DNA from 2 places in the Streptomyces sp. NPDC104581 genome. Region 1 is predicted to be linked to the other one. Evidence: riboswitches for the same ligand, from Rfam matches in the RefSeq annotation. Region 1 holds a riboswitch; the other holds the start of a gene.

What was found. Region 1 has a riboswitch for S-adenosylmethionine ahead of thrC (threonine synthase). Riboswitches for the same ligand answer to the same signal wherever they lie in the genome.
Region 2: it holds a riboswitch for S-adenosylmethionine, as region 1 does, so the genes downstream of both, ACZ61E_RS08055 (aminotransferase class V-fold PLP-dependent enzyme) here and thrC (threonine synthase) in region 1, are expected to answer to the same signal.

Annotation. Positions count from the first base shown of each region.
Region 1 covers NZ_JBVJNN010000021.1:16,468-24,105, reverse strand. Annotated here, with positions in the region: gene ACZ61E_RS18745 (ABC transporter substrate-binding protein) at 1-295, shown strand, start outside; gene ACZ61E_RS18740 (DUF3263 domain-containing protein) at 308-625, shown strand; gene otsB (trehalose-phosphatase) at 763-1,605, shown strand; gene ACZ61E_RS18730 (alpha,alpha-trehalose-phosphate synthase (UDP-forming)) at 2,095-3,519, opposite strand; gene ACZ61E_RS18725 (hypothetical protein) at 3,579-3,701, opposite strand; gene ACZ61E_RS18720 (glucosyl-3-phosphoglycerate synthase) at 3,828-4,769, opposite strand; SAM riboswitch class I at 4,886-5,013, shown strand; gene thrC (threonine synthase) at 5,030-6,355, shown strand; gene ACZ61E_RS18710 (ubiquitin-like small modifier protein 1) at 6,396-6,671, shown strand; gene ACZ61E_RS18705 (cold-shock protein) at 7,030-7,233, shown strand; gene groL (chaperonin GroEL) at 7,566-7,638, shown strand, end outside.
Region 2 covers NZ_JBVJNN010000006.1:200,591-208,228, forward strand. Annotated here, with positions in the region: gene trpD (anthranilate phosphoribosyltransferase) at 245-1,312, shown strand; SAM riboswitch class IV at 1,489-1,606, shown strand; gene ACZ61E_RS08055 (aminotransferase class V-fold PLP-dependent enzyme) at 1,861-3,228, shown strand; gene ACZ61E_RS08060 (Lrp/AsnC family transcriptional regulator) at 3,266-3,547, opposite strand; gene ACZ61E_RS08065 (rhomboid family intramembrane serine protease) at 3,544-4,254, opposite strand; gene ACZ61E_RS08070 (hypothetical protein) at 4,428-4,670, shown strand; gene ACZ61E_RS08075 (NYN domain-containing protein) at 4,706-6,067, shown strand; gene ACZ61E_RS08080 (C40 family peptidase) at 6,404-7,429, shown strand.

The DNA.
Region 1 (7,638 bases):
CGACTTCGCCTTCGAGGACGAGAACGTCATGGACTTCGTCGGACAGTACGACCTCCTGCCCGTCACCTACAGCGCCTCCGAGACGATGGTGGCGGACGACGAGCACAAGGACCTGCGGAAGTTCCTGGAGGCGCTGCCCACCGCCGAGCTGTACCCGTTCGGCAAGACGTCGTGGGCGGGTGTCAGCGACGACATCAAGAAGAACATCGGCAAGACGGTGCAGCCCGGCGCGGTGCCCTCGGAGATCCTGGCGAGGATCGGCCGCGACGCGACGACGGCGGAGAACGCCGAGTAGCGTGGCAGCCCTATGACCGCCACCGCCGCACCGATACCCGAGCCCGAGACCGGGCAGGCGCCGCACCAGGACCGCGACCACGCGGGCCCCGGTCGCGCCGGCCGGTCGGAGCTGACCGAGCGGGACCGCGCCGTCCTCGCCGTGGAGAAGCGCTCCTGGCCGGGCCCCGGCGCGAAGGAACGCGTCATCAGGGAGCGGCTCGGCATCTCGCCCACCCGCTACTACCAGCTGCTGGGCGTGCTCATCGACGACCCGCTGGCCCTGGTCCACGACCCGGTGACGGTCAACCGCCTGCGCCGCGTCAGGGACGCCCGCCGCGCGAGCCGCTGAACACGGGAACGGCCGGCGGGGGCGGGCACCACCGAGCCCGTCCGGCGTACGAGGACGAGCCGGCCACCGGACGGACCCGGCTGAAACGAACCTCCGCCACCGCCCCGGCGGGACACGCTCGCGGATAGGGTCGGAGCATGGGCAGCCACTCGCACCCCCTGCCGACCCCCGTCACCCCCGCCGGCGCCGAAGGGCTGGCCGCGCTGCTCGCGCGGCCCGGCAAGGCCGTCGTCGCGCTCGACTTCGACGGCACTCTCGCCGACATAGTCCCGGACCCCGAACAGGCCCGCGCCCACCCCGGAGCGGTCCCCGCGCTCGTCGCCCTCGCCCCGCACCTGGCGTCCGTCGCGGTGATCACCGGCCGCCCGGCCGACGTCGCCGTACGGTACGGCGGCTTCGCCCAGGTGCCCGGCCTCGAACACCTCGTCGTCCTCGGTCACTACGGCGCCGAACGCTGGGACGCGGCCGGCGGGTCCGTACGGACCCCGGAGCCGCATCCCGGCGTCGCCGCCGTGCGCGCCGAACTCCCCTCGCTCCTCGACCGGTTCGACTCCTGGCGCGGTACGTGGATCGAGGAGAAGGGCCAGGCGGTCGCGGTCCACACCCGCCGGGCCACGGACCCGCAGGGCGCCTTCGACGCCCTGCGCGAACCGCTCGCCGACCTGGCGGCCCGGCACGGCCTGCTGCTCGAACCGGGCCGCCTCGTCCTGGAACTGCGCCCGCCCGGCGTGGACAAGGGCGTGGCCCTGCGCGAGTACGTCGACGAGATCGGCGCCGAGACGGTCGTCTACGGCGGCGACGACCTGGGGGACCTCCCGGCCTACGCGGCGGTCGAGGCCCTGCGCCGCGACGGCCATCCGGGTCTGCTGCTGTGCAGCGGCACGGGCGAGGTCCCCGAACTCGCCGCGAAGGCCGACCTGGTGCTGCCGGGCCCGGGGGCGCTGACCGGCTTCCTCGCGGCGGTGGCCGCCCGCCTCTAAGGGCTGTCCCGTCATCCCCGGTGGATCGGTGTGCGGCGTCGGATGCGGTGCGTCGCAAGGCGGAGGGTCGTCCTCGTACTGGGCGTATTCGGGCGATCCGACAACGCGGCGAGGAGCCGTAGCCGTCGTCGCGCGCCCGCCGGGGATTACGGGACAGCCCATAGCACAGAGGTCCAGACCTCGGGCGCCGGGCCGAGACCGGGGCGACACCGGGTGCGCCGCTCGCGCGCGGCGGTCCTCAACATGCTCACCCGCGCCGGCGCCGCCGCGCTCGCCGGGCGTGGCATCCACGTGTGCGGCCTCGACACCGGCCGGGTGACCGGTGAGAAACCCCTGCCCGCCAGGGAGCGGCACGCCGCCACCGGCCGGCGTCCGCCGCCGGACGTCGTGGACGGCGAGGCGGCGCGGACCCACCCCCCGATCGTGCAGGGGCGGGCGGGCGGCCCCGTCCACGGCGTACTGCTCAAGGACCACCGGCCCGGTGGCCGCTCAGCCGTTCCGCAGCGCCTCCAGCTGGTCCAGGAACCAGCGCTGCGGGGGCAGCGCCGTCGCGGCGGCGGCCAGGCGTTTCGTACGGGCCGCGCGGTCGTCGCCGTCCATGGACAGGGCCTCGTGCAGGGCCGCCGCCGTGGCCGCGACGTCGTACGGGTTCACCACCAGCGCGTCGTCGCCCAGCTCCTCGTACGCGCCCGCCTCGCGGGACAGCACCAGAGCGCAGCCCTCTTCCGAGACGACCGGGATCTCCTTCGCGACCAGGTTCATCCCGTCGCGGATCGGGTTGACCAGCGCCACGTCCGCGAGGCGGTACGCGGCGAGCGAGCGTGCGAAGTCGTCCTTGACGTGCAGCACCACCGGGGTCCAGTCGGGCGTGCCGTAGGCGGAGTTGATCTCGTCGGCCACCTCCTGCACCCGGGCCGTGTAGTCGCGGTAGACGGCCAGGTCCTGCCGGGACGGGTAGGCGAACGCCACGTGCGTGACCCGCCCGCGCCACTCCGGACGGTCCGTCAGCAGCTGCCGGTAGGCGAGCATCCCGCGCACGATGTTCTTCGACAGCTCCGTACGGTCCACCCGCACGATCGCCTTGCGCGGGGCCCCGTCCGAGACACCGATCTGCTCCCTCAGCTCGGCCAGCCGCTCGTCGACGTCGGGGCGGCTCGCCCGCTCCCGCAGGAAGTCCGCGTCGGCGCCCAGGCCGTGCACGCCGATCCGGGTCTTCCCCGTCCCGCCCAGCAGCTCCTCGCAGCACGCGGTGAAGGCGTCGGCCCAGCGGTGGGTCAGGAACGCGGCCCGGTCGGCGCCGAGGATGCCGCGCAGCAGCTGGCGCGCGATGTCGTCGGGGAGCAGCCGGAAGTAGTCGACGGGGGCCCACGGGGTGTGCGAGAAGTGCCCGATCCGCAGATCGGGCCGGAGCGCCCGGAGCATGCCGGGCACCAGGGCCAGGTGGTAGTCCTGGATCAGGACGGCAGCGCCGTCGCCCGCCTCGTCGGCCAGGGCCTCCGCGAACGCGCGGTTGTACGCCTCGTAGGAGGCCCACCGCGCCCGGAAGTCCGAGCCGAAGGCCGGCTCCAGCGGTGTCTGGTAGAGCAGGTGGTGGACGAACCAGAGCGTGGAGTTGGCGACGCCGTTGTACGCGTCCGCGTAGGTCTCCGGCGGGATGCCGAGCATCCTCACCCGCTGGCCGCCCGTGTCGGCGGTGTCCAGCCGGCCGCCGGTGCGCCGTACGGCCTCGCGGTCGCCGTCGCCGAGGGCCGCGCAGACCCACACCGCGTTCGAGTCGGGTCCGATGGCGGAGAGGCCCGAGACGAGCCCGCCGCCGCCGCGCCCGGAGGTCAGCTCGCCGTCCTCGCCGAGTGTGTACGAGACGGGGCCGCGATTGGACGCGACGAGAACCTGGGCGGCGTGCTCGGAGACCATGTGCCGAAATCTAGCCCGTGGCACAAACGCTCAAACGTACGGATTCAGGTCGGCGAGGATCAGCCACGTCCGCGGCCCCGGCCCGCCGCGAGCGCCACCACCCCCGCGGCGACGAGGGCCAGGGCCACGCCGCCCAGCAGCCAGAGCTGTTCCGTGGTCAGGGTCACCGCAGTCATCGCCATACCGGGCAATATACGCAAATCATACGAACGGACCGGTGGTGCCACGCGGCGACTCCCGACGCCGTCCGGCCGCACCCGGCGACCCCCTCACGGCCCGCCCGGCGCGGCCCGCCCCCCCCGGCGCCCCTACGCCGCGCGCCGCTCCGCGTACTCCGCGATCTCCCGCATCGGCGGCCGCTCCTCGGTGTCCACCGCGTGCGTACGCGGCTCGAAGCCGCCCCCGCCCCGCTCGAACTGCGTCAGCACCGGCCGCACCAGATGCCCCCGCGACAGCCGCACCTGCGCCGTCCGGTAGATCGCCGCCGCCATCCGCCCCAGCGCCCGCCCGTCCTGGTGGCGGTGTCTGCGCACCCCGACGTCGACCTGGCCCAGCGCGTCCAGCCCCACCGTGTGCAGCGCGTCCACGAGCAGCCCCAGCTCCACCCCGTAACCGACCGGGAACGGCAGCCGCTCCAGCAGCGAGCGCCGTACCGCGTACTCGCCGCCCAGCGGCTGCACGAAGCCCGCCAGCAGCGGCCAGTGCAGATTCAGCAGCGGACGCGCCACCAGCTCCGTCACCCGCCCGCCCTGCCCCGGCTCGCCGCCCAGCGGGCGGTCGTACATCGCCTTCACGAACAGCACGTCCGGCTCGGTCAGCAGCGGCCCCACGATCCCCGACACGAAATCCGCCGAGAAGTCCCTCAGGTCCGCGTCCACGAAACAGACGATGTCGCCGCTCGTCACCAGCAGCGAGCGCCACAGCACCTCGCCCTTGCCCGGCACGGCCGGCAGCCTCGGCAGGATGTCGTCCCGGTGCACCACCCGTGCCCCGGCCGCCGCCGCGACCTCCCCCGTACGGTCGGTCGAACCCGAGTCGATCACCACCAGCTCGTCGACGAGGGGCGCCGGGCCCGACATCAGTTCGCGCCGGATCACCGACACGATCCGGCCGACCGTCGCCGCCTCGTTCAGGGCCGGGAGCACCACGCTGACCTGCGTACCCTGCTTCGCCGCGGCCAGCACGCCGGGCGGCCGGTCCGCCGCGGACCAGGACCGCCGGGCCAGCCAGCGCTCCACCTCTTCCAGCACGTGATCTCCATCTCGCGGATCGGACGAGACCTTCAACCGTCCAGGGGTTCGGTTACAGTCTTGAACAACGCGGATGACCGTCGCACGTCGGGGTCATCAGGCTGACAATCGAATACCGCTCATCCAGAGGGGCAGAGGGAACGGCCCGTTGAAGCCCCGGCAACCCTCCCGCCGACCGCGAGGTCACGGTGGGGAAGGTGCCAATTCCGTCTCGCGGCGAGATGCGTCGCGAGGAAGATGAGGAAAGGGCCCTCGCCTTCATGGCTGTGCAGACCGTCTCCGACACCAACGACACCACCACTGCCACCGGATCAGCAGCATCCGACGCCGGCACCGTGGACCTCGGACCCGCCGCCGCCCTCTCGTGCCGCGAATGCGGGGAACGCTTCGCACTCGGCCCGATCTTCGCCTGTCAGAGCTGTTTCGGCCCCCTCGAAGTGGCCTACGACCTGCCGACGGGCGACCCGGACGAGCTGAAGCGGCGCATCGCCGCCGGTCCCGACAACATCTGGCGCTACGCCCCGCTGCTGCCCGTCCCCGCCGACGTCGCGTCGAAGCCCAACATCAACCCCGGCTTCACCAAGCTCGTCAAGGCCGACAACCTCGCCCGTGAGCTGGGCGTCACCGGCGCCCTGTACGTGAAGGACGACTCCGGCAACCCGACGCACTCCTTCAAGGACCGCGTCGTCGCCATCGCCGTCGAGGCGGCGCGCGCCTTCGGCTTCACCACGCTCTCCTGCTCCTCCACCGGCAATCTCGCGGGCGCCGTCGGCGCCGCCGCGGCCCGCGCCGGCTTCCGTTCCTGCGTGTTCATCCCGCACGACCTGGAGCAGGGCAAGGTCGTCATGGCCGCGATCTACGGCGGCGAACTCGTCGGCATCGAGGGCAACTACGACGACGTCAACCGCTTCTGCTCGGAGCTCATCGGCGACCCGCTCGGCGAGGGCTGGGGCTTCGTCAACGTCAACCTCCGCCCGTACTACGGCGAGGGCTCCAAGACCCTCGCCTACGAGATCTGCGAGCAGCTCGGCTGGGTGCTGCCCGACCAGCTCGTCGTCCCCGTCGCGTCCGGCTCGCAGCTGACGAAGATCGACAAGGGGCTCAAGGAGCTGATCGCGCTCGGCCTGGTCGAGGAGAAGCCGTACAAGATCTTCGGCGCGCAGGCCGAGGGCTGCTCGCCGGTCTCCGTCGCCTTCAAGGCCGGCCACGACGTCGTACGGCCGCAGAAGCCCGACACGATCGCCAAGTCACTGGCGATCGGCAACCCGGCCGACGGCCCGTACGTGCTGGACATCGCCCGCCGCACCGGCGGCGCCGTGGAGGACGTGGACGACGAGCAGGTCGTCGACGCGATCAAGCTGCTCGCACGGACCGAGGGGATCTTCGCCGAGACGGCGGGCGGGGTGACCGTGGGCGTGACGCGCAAGCTCATCGAGGCGGGTCTGCTCGACCCGGCGCTCACCACGGTCGTGCTGAACACCGGGGACGGGCTCAAGACGCTGGACGCCGTCGCGCCGACGACGGGGCCGACCGCGACGATCCCGCCGAGCCTCGACGCGTTCCGCGCGGCCGGTCTGGCGCGTTGAGCACCTCACCAACCCGCTCCTTCCCGGAAGGCAGAAACCGATGAGCGTGAACGTCCGCATCCCCACCATCCTCCGTACCTACACCGGCGGGAAGGCCGAGGTCCCGGCCGAGGGCACGACCCTCTCCCAGGTCATCGAGTCCCTGGAGACCAACCACCCGGGCATCGCCGCCCGCGTCCTGGACGACCAGGGCAAGCTCCGGCGCTTCGTCAACGTGTACGTGAACGACGACGACGTCCGCTTCGAGCAGGGCCTGGAGACCGCCACCCCGGACGGTGCCGGGATCTCGATCATCCCGGCGGTCGCCGGCGGCTGAACGGCACGCACGGTGAACGGTGTTGCCCCCTCCGCGAGAGAAACGGAGGGGGCAATTCCATGAGGTTGAACGCGGTACAGTTGGGGTAGCCCCGCCGCCGCCTGTGCCACGAGCATATGAGTTCGCGACAAGATGCGGTCGAAGTGCGGACGCTGTTTGCGCGGTTCCTTGCGCTTTGCCCGGCCCGACTTGCCCTGGTGGCCCGGCAATTCACCCCTTTGCGTGTTCTGCCGTGCCCAGAATTCTCGTCCGATTGACCTGTTGCAGAGGGCAGTTGGGCAGATACATTCAGCCGCGGTCGACGCGTTCCGGCGCGAAGTGCGGTCCCGCGCAGGGGCCAGTAATAGGGGAGTTGGGCATGGCTCAGGGCACCGTCAAGTGGTTCAACGCGGAGAAGGGCTACGGCTTCATCGCGGTCGACGGTGGTGCGGATGTTTTCGTCCACTACAGCGCGATCCAGATGGACGGCTACCGCACCCTTGAAGAAGGTCAGCGAGTTGAGTTCGAGATCTCGCAGGGCCAGAAGGGTCCGCAGGCGGACATGGTCAAGCTCGCCGTCTGATCCCGGCGCGATCGGCCAACGACGCACTCACGGACGAGGGGCCCGTATCCCGGCAGGGGATACGGGCCCCTCGTGCGTGCGCGCCGGGGTGTGCGCGAGGCGTGCGCGGGTCCCGCGCGGCTCCGCGGTCACCCGGGAGTCGCTTGCACTCTCGGGGGTCGAGTGCTAATCATTGGCGTTAGCACTCTGTAGGTGAGAGTGACAACTTATGGACCGGGTCAGCGAGGCCCGAGAGCCTGTGGGGCAAGGAACCGCAGGGCTCTTCGGCCGTCCGTCGCGGGCGCGGACACGGTCCGGAGCAATCCACCCCCTGTCCGGGAGGACCACTTCACATGGCCAAGATCATCGCGTTCGACGAGGAGGCACGGCGCGGTCTCGAGCGCGGGATGAACCAGCTCGCCGACG
Region 2 (7,638 bases), on a different contig from region 1:
CCCCCCCCCCCCCACCCACCCCCCCCCCCCCCCCCCCCCCCCCCCCCCCCCCCCCCCCCCCCCCCCCCCGGGGCCCTCGTGCGTGGGCGCGCGTACGGGGGTGGGCCGGGCCGACCACCCGCCGTCAGCCACGGTGTCCGTACTACGGGCGGCGGGTCTTGGATCGCGGGCGGCGCGGATAGGCTGACGCCTGGCAGCACGGGCAGCACGGCGGTGCGCCCGTCCACAGACCCCAGGAGCGATCATGAGCAGCGCTGTAACACCGGCCGGAGGCGACACGCTGGCGGCGCGTTCCTGGCCGGGGGTACTGAACCCGCTGCTGCGCGGCCAGGACCTCGACGCCGTCGACACGGCCTGGGCCATGGACCGCATCATGAGCGGCGAGGCCACCGACGCCCAGATCGCGGGCTTCGCCGTCGCGCTGCGCGCCAAGGGCGAGACCGTGGAGGAGGTCTCGGGTCTGGTGCGTGCCATGTACGAGTACGCCAACACCATCGAGGTGCCCGGCGCCACCGTCGATGTCGTCGGTACCGGCGGAGACATGGCGAAGACCGTCAACATCTCCACGATGGCGGCGATCGTGGTGGCCGGTGCGGGCGGCAAGGTCGTCAAGCACGGCAGCCGCGCCGCCTCCTCCGCGAGCGGTGCCTCCGACGTGCTGGAGAAGCTCGGCGTCAATCTGGAGCTGACGCCGCAGCGGGTCGTGGAGGTCGTCGAGGAGGCGGGCATCACCTTCTGCTTCGCGGTGAAGTTCCACCCGGCGCTGCGTTACGCGGCGAAGGCCCGCAAGGAGCTGGGCGCGCAGACCACGTTCAACATCCTCGGCCCGCTGACCAATCCGGCGCGGGTCCGCTGCCAGGCGGTGGGTGTGGCGGACAGCCGGATGGCGCCGATCGTGGCCGGTGTGCTCGCGGAGCGGGGCAACTCCTCGCTCGTCTTCCGCGGCGACGACGGTCTGGACGAGCTGACGACGACGGCTACTTCACACGTATGGGTGGTGCGGGACGGCCGGGTCACCGAGGAGACCTTCGACCCGAGGGACATCGGTCTGGAGCTGGTCCCGATCGAGGCGCTGCGCGGTGCGGACGCCTCGTACAACGCGGACGTCGCGCGCCGTCTGCTGGCCGGCGAGACCGGCCCCGTACGGGACGCGGTCCTGCTGAACGCGGCGGCGGCGCTGGTGGCGCTGGAGCCGGGCGACGGCACGCTGAACGACCAACTCGCGGCGGGCATCGCACGGGCGGCGCGCGCGGTCGACTCCGGCGCGGCGAACGCGACGCTGGAACGGTGGGTGTCGGCGAGCAACGCCTGACGGCCCGTGGGCCGCGCCGGGCGGGCCGCGGATGCGGCCCGTCCGGCGATCGGGGGCGAACCGGCGGGCCGGACGGGCCCGGTGGGAGCGGTCCGGCCGCGAACCCCGCCCGGACGGCATCCCGTATCGCGGACGCCGTCTGGGCCGGTGCGTGTCCGTGGGGTAGTCTCGCCCCAGGTCATGAGTGACAGCGACCACGGCCCCGGCCCGCTGTCCGGCAACCCTCCGTCCGTGGCGGGGTGCCCCGGGTGAAGACCAGGCCGTGGGCAGCGAGGTCCGCGGCAAGCGCGGACCCCTGGACATCGTTGGATGTCGTCATCCCTGGGGTCCTGGTCCTCAAGGGAGCAGTCTCGTGAGCAAGCGAATGCGATAGGGCCTTCGGCCCGCTCCCGGTGCGTTCCGCGCCGGGCACAGGGCCCGAGCCCTCTTCAGTGAGTCCCACACCCCGGGCGAACCCGTACGCCGTCACGGCCTCCGCCGTCACGCCGCCGCCTCCGCCCGCCGGGTCCTGATGCCGTTTCCGCCTCGTCCTGCCGGGAGATACCGCCATGTCCGTACCCACCGACGCCCTCGACCGCACCGGCACCGCCCGCCCGCTGCCCGTACTCGGATGTGACGTCACCGTCCCCCTGGTCACCGGCGGTGAGGTCACCTACGCCGCCCTCGACTACGCGGCCAGCGCCCCCGCCCTGCGCCGCGTCTGGGACGACGTCGCCGCCTACGCCCCGTACTACGGCAGCGTCCACCGCGGCGCCGGATACCTGTCGCAGCTCTCCACCGACCTCTTCGAGAACAGCCGCCGCACCGTCGCCGACTTCCTCGGCTGCCGCGAGGACGACCAGGTCGTCTTCACCCGGTCCACCACCGACTCGCTCAACCTGCTCGCCGCGGCGCTGCCCGCCGGCTGCGAGGTGTTCGTCTTCGAGACCGAGCACCACGCCTCGCTGCTGCCCTGGCGCGAGGCCCGCGTCAGCTGTCTCGACGCGCCCCGCACCCCGGCCGGGGCCGTCGCCACCCTGGAGCGCGCCCTCGCCGGCCGCGACCCGAAGGGTCCCGCGCTGGTGTGCGTCACGGGCGCGTCCAACGTGACCGGCGAGCTGTGGCCCGTGGCCGAACTGGCCGCCACCGCGCACGCCCACGGCGCGCGCATCGTCCTGGACGCCGCGCAGCTCGCCCCGCACCACCCCGTCGACATCGCCGCGCTGGACGTGGACTGGGTGGCCTTCTCCGGGCACAAGCTCTACGCGCCGTTCGGCTCCGGTGTCCTCGCGGGCCGCGCCGACTGGCTGCGGGAGTCCGAGCCGTATCTCGCCGGCGGTGGCGCCAGCCGAAAGGTCGCGCGCCGCGCCGACGGCGGCGTGGACGTCGAGTGGCACACCACCGCGGCCCGGCACGAGGCCGGATCGCCGAACGTCATCGGTGTGTACGCGATCGCCTCGGCCTGCAAGGCGCTCACCGAGGCGGGTTTCGACCGGCTCGTCGAGCGTGAGCAGGCGCTGGTCGCGCGGGTGCGCGAGGGTCTCGACGAGGTGCCCGAGGTGCGGGTGCTCTCACTCTTCGGTGCCGACGCCCCCCGGGTGGGGGTGATCTCCTTCGTCGTCGACGGCTGGAACAGCTCGCACTTCGCCGCCGCGCTCTCGGCGGAGTACGGCATCGGTGTACGGGACGGGCTGTTCTGCGCCCACCCGCTCGTCCGGACACTGCTGGGAGGCGACGCGGGGGACCCGGGGGAGTGCGGGGCGCCGGACGCCGCTCCCGGTGAGAGGTCGCTCAACGCGATCCGGGTCAGCTTCGGCGCCGGTACCCCGGACGAGCACGTGGAGCGGTTCGTCGGCGCGGTCAGGGAGCTGGTCCGGGACGGGGCCCGCTGGAACTACCGTACCGAGGACGGCCGTTGCGTCCCCGACCGCGGCTGAGACGTGGACCGGGCCTGCCCGCGGGCAGGCCCGTCGCTCACGCGTCGAGGCCGATCGCGAAGGCGGCTTCCAGGTCGTGCTGGGAATACGTACGGAACGCGACGTGCGTGTCCGTGGCCTCGACGCCGGGGATCTTGCTGATGCTGCCGGGGATGACGTCCGCCAGATCGTCGTGCCTGGCGACGCGGACCATGGCGATCAGGTCGTAGGTACCGGTGACGGAGAAGACCTCGCTGACGCTCTCCAGCGCCGCGATCGACTCGGCGATCTCGGGGATCCGGTCGACGCTGGTCTTGATGAGCACGATCGCGGTGATCACGGTTGACGTTCTCCCTCGGTGGCCGCGGAACGGAACTTCACTCTAGCCGTCCGGCGGAAGAGCACCCACGCGGCGACGAAGCCGAGCGCGAAGCCCACCAGATGCGCCAGATAGGCGACGCCGGGGCCCGGCTCGGCGTTCCGGGCCGCCAGCCACTGGAGGGCGAACCAGAAGATCAGGACGATCCAGGCGGGGAAGCGCAGCGGCAGGAAGAAAAGGAACGGAAAGAGGCTGGTGACGCGCGCGGTGGGAAGAAGACAGAGGAAGGCGCCGAGCACACCGGAGATCGCGCCCGACGCCCCCACCAGGGTCTGGTCGGAGTCCGCGTTCGCCGCCGCGTAGGCGAGCAGGGCGAGATAGCCGCAGACGAGATAGAAGAGGGTGAACCGCACCCGTCCCATCCGCTCCTCGGCCATCGCCCCGAAGACGTAGAGGAAGAGCAGGTTCCCCAGCAGATGGAGCCAGCTCCCGTGGACGAAGAGTGCGGTGAGAGGGGTGAGGAGCGCGTGGGAGCCGCCGCTCATCAGCTCGTGGGGGATCACGCCCCAGCGCTCGAAGTACGCGCTCTGCGCGGAGAGCAGGGCGTCGCCCGTCCCGTAGGCGGCGTTGAACCCGGAGAGCGGGCTGGTCAGGAAGGCCAGAGCGCAGAGGCCGATCAGACCGTAGGTCACGACCGGCGCACCGGCCGCCGCGCGCCAATTGATCATCCAAGGATCATCCCGTACGCGGACAGACAGGTACGGACCGCCTCGCCGCGACATGGGATACGCGGGAGGCCGTAGGGTTACGGGCGCGTCCTCCCCGCTCCGGCGCCGCACCGGGGAACGGCGCGGCAGGCTCGACAGCACGACATCAGCCCTCGACGAAAGAGGACGGCACGATGACGACGGTTCCCTTGCCGACCGATGCCACCCGGTGGCGCTGCACGCTGTGCGGCAATCTCACCCGGTTCGATGTCACGCGGTCCTCCAAGGTGGTGGAGTACGTCCATCTGGACCTGGCCGGGGAGCCGAAGATCGAGGAGCGCGACGTGGTCAGTGAGACCATCGAGTCCGTCCGCTGCCGCTGGTGCAACGCGGTGGATCAGATCGAACTGGTTGACAGGCCGGGCGCCGGTTCCTGAGGGAGCCGCCCGAAAGGGTAGTGGGGTGACGGATCGTGGAGCAGCCCGCAAGTGGCGCTGAGCCGGCCGACGCGGCCGGCGGCGACGCCGAGGCGCTCGACAGGCCGCTGCCCGAGGGAGTCCGGCGCCGGGTCGTGGCGCTGGTCTCGGACGCCTTCGGCGGGCTGACCGTCACCGAACTGCCCGCCCAGCTACGACAGTACGCGCGTTTCACCCCCAACAGACGGGCCCGGTTCGCGGGCAACGCGATGGCGGCCGCCCTGGAGAGCGACGCGATCTTCCGGCAGCGGATCGGCGAGCGGTTCGCCCAGGCGGATCCCGAACTGGCCGCGGCGGTGGAGTCGGGCTCGCCGCCCCCGGCCGCCGACCCCATGGACGTGGCCGCCGCCGCGTACGTCCTGCGTCCCGTCGGCTGGGTGAAGCTGGTGGCCGCCGCGGGCGAGGAGGTCCAGCGCGCCGACGCCGAACGCGTCGACGAGGAGAACCGCCGCGAGCTGGAGCGGTTGCGCGAGGAGCTGGCGCAGGCGCGCGCCACGACGAAGGCCGAGACGGAGCGCCTCCGTACGGAGCTGGACGCGGCCCGCAGGGAGGCCGAGTCCGCGCGGCGCAAGCTGCGCGGTGCCCTGAGCGACGTGAAGCGCGGCGAGGCCGCCCTGCGGCGTACGGCGGCCGAGATCGAGACGGTCCGCGCGGAGGCCGCGGCGCAGGTGTCCGCGGCGGAGAGCGAGACACGGCGGCTCAGGGCGCGGCTCACGGAGGCGGAGTCGGCGGTGGAGTCCAGCCGCCGGGCCGCCCGGGAGGGGCGCTCGGTGGAGGACATGCGGCTGCGGCTGCTGCTCGACACCGTCCTGGAGTCGGCGCAGGGACTGCGGCGCGAGCTGGCACTGCCGCCGGCCGCGTCGCACCCCGCCGATCTGGTGGACGCCGTGGAGCCCGGCCGGATGTCTCCCAAGGACGTCGCGGCCCGCGCGCTGTCGGACATGGATCCCGCGCTGCTCGACCAGTTGCTGGCGCTGCCGCAGGCGCATCTGGTCGTGGACGGCTACAACGTCACCAAGACCGGCTATCCGACGATGCCGCTGGAGAAGCAGCGGCTGCGGCTGCTCGGCGGGCTCGCGATGCTCGCGGCGCAGACGGGCGCCGAGATGACGTGTGTCTTCGACGGGGCCGAACTCGCCGCCCCCGTACTGCTCGCGCCGCCGCGCGGGGTACGCGTGCTGTTCTCCAAACCGGGCGTGACGGCGGACGAACTGATCCGCCAGCTCGTACGTGCGGAGCCCCCGGGACGTCCCGTGGTGGTCGTCTCCACCGACCGGGAGGTCGCCGACGGGGTGGCCCGGGCCGGCGCGAGACCCGTGGCGTCCGCCTTGCTGCTGAAGCGGCTTTCGCGCGCCTAGTAACTCCTGTGCTCAATGCGGCATTTGCTCATCCAATGTCACATCACAGTGTCAATTGTTCGTCACTGTCAGTGCGATGTATGTGAAGAAACCACTCCGCGGTGAAATTTTTTTCCTTCAGGATTTGAACTGATCACAAGAAGGTCACTAGGGTCAGGCCTCGAACCTTCGCGCGGTTGATCACCCATCCGGGGTGGCGGCGAAGGAACCGCCGAATTCGTGTAGTTCAGTCCGGTCCCACCGGATTCCCGGCCCGCCGGGAAGCTGACGCACGGAGCCGGGGACACGCTCCCCAGTACCCGGTAGGCGGCTCTGAGGAAGAAGGAGACCGCCTTCGTGGCGTCCCACCGTCGTCCCAAGCAGCCGAGCCGCGCCCGCGTGACCGTGCTCTCCGCGACCGCAGCCGCCGCTGTCGCCCTGACGTCCCAGGCCGCACAGGCCGACCCCAAGCCTTCCAAGGAAGACGTCAAGGAGAAGGTCGACAAGCTCTACCACGAGGCGGAGGCGGCGACCGAGAAGCACAGCGGCGCCGAGGAGAAGGAGAAGAAGCTCGAGAAGCAGGTCGAGGCGATCCAGGACAAGGTCGCCCGCGGCCAGGACGAGCTCAACGAGCTGCGTGCCGGCCTCGGTTCGATGGCCAGCGCCCAGTACCGCTCCGGTGGCATCGACCCCTCGCTCCAGCTCTTCCTCTCCTCCGACCCGGACGACTATCTGGACAAGGCGTCCGTGCTCGACCAGATGGGCACCAAGCAGGTCGGCGCCCTGGAGAAGATCCAGGCCAAGCAGCGGACCCTCGCTCAGCAGCGCAAGGAGGCGTCCCTCAAGCTGAAGGACCTCGCCGATACGCGCACGGAGCTGGCGAAGAAGAAGAAGGCCGTCCAGACCAAGCTCAACGAGGCGAACAAGCTCCTCAACACGCTCACCGCCCGGGAGCGCGCCAAGTTGCAGGAGGAGGACGCGCAGCGCGCGGCCCGTGGCAACGAGCGCGCCAACCTCGGCAACGAGGCGGCCTCTTCGGGCCGTGCCGCCGCCGCGCTGGCCGCCGCCAAGACCCAGCTGGGCAAGCCGTACATCTCCGGCGCCGAGGGCCCCAACTCCTACGACTGCTCCGGGCTGACCCAGTGGGCCTACGCGCAGGCCGGTGTGAGCCTCACCCGGACCACCTACACGCAGGTCAACGACGGCGTGAAGATCGGCCGCGGCGAACTCGCCCCGGGCGACCTGGTCTTCTTCAGCGGACTGAGCCATGTCGCGCTGTACGTCGGCAACGGCCAGGTCATCCACGCGCCCAAGCCGGGCACCGTGGTGCGGTACGAGGCGATGGAGTGGGCCGGCAGCTTCCAGTTCGGCGTCCGCGTCTGACCCGTCCGCCGCACCGACGCGCGCGAGCGCGCGGAAACCTCTCACGGAGACGGCCGCGACCGCCCGTTCGGGCGAACTCCGGCTACTCCCGCTGACGCACGCCCCGCCGGTGACCTGTGATCTCCGGCGGGGCATCACTGTGTGTGCCCGGCGCGGTCTTTGGTCACTCCGTGTCCGCGCGGTTACTCTCTGCTGCGCCGCAGCTCCCG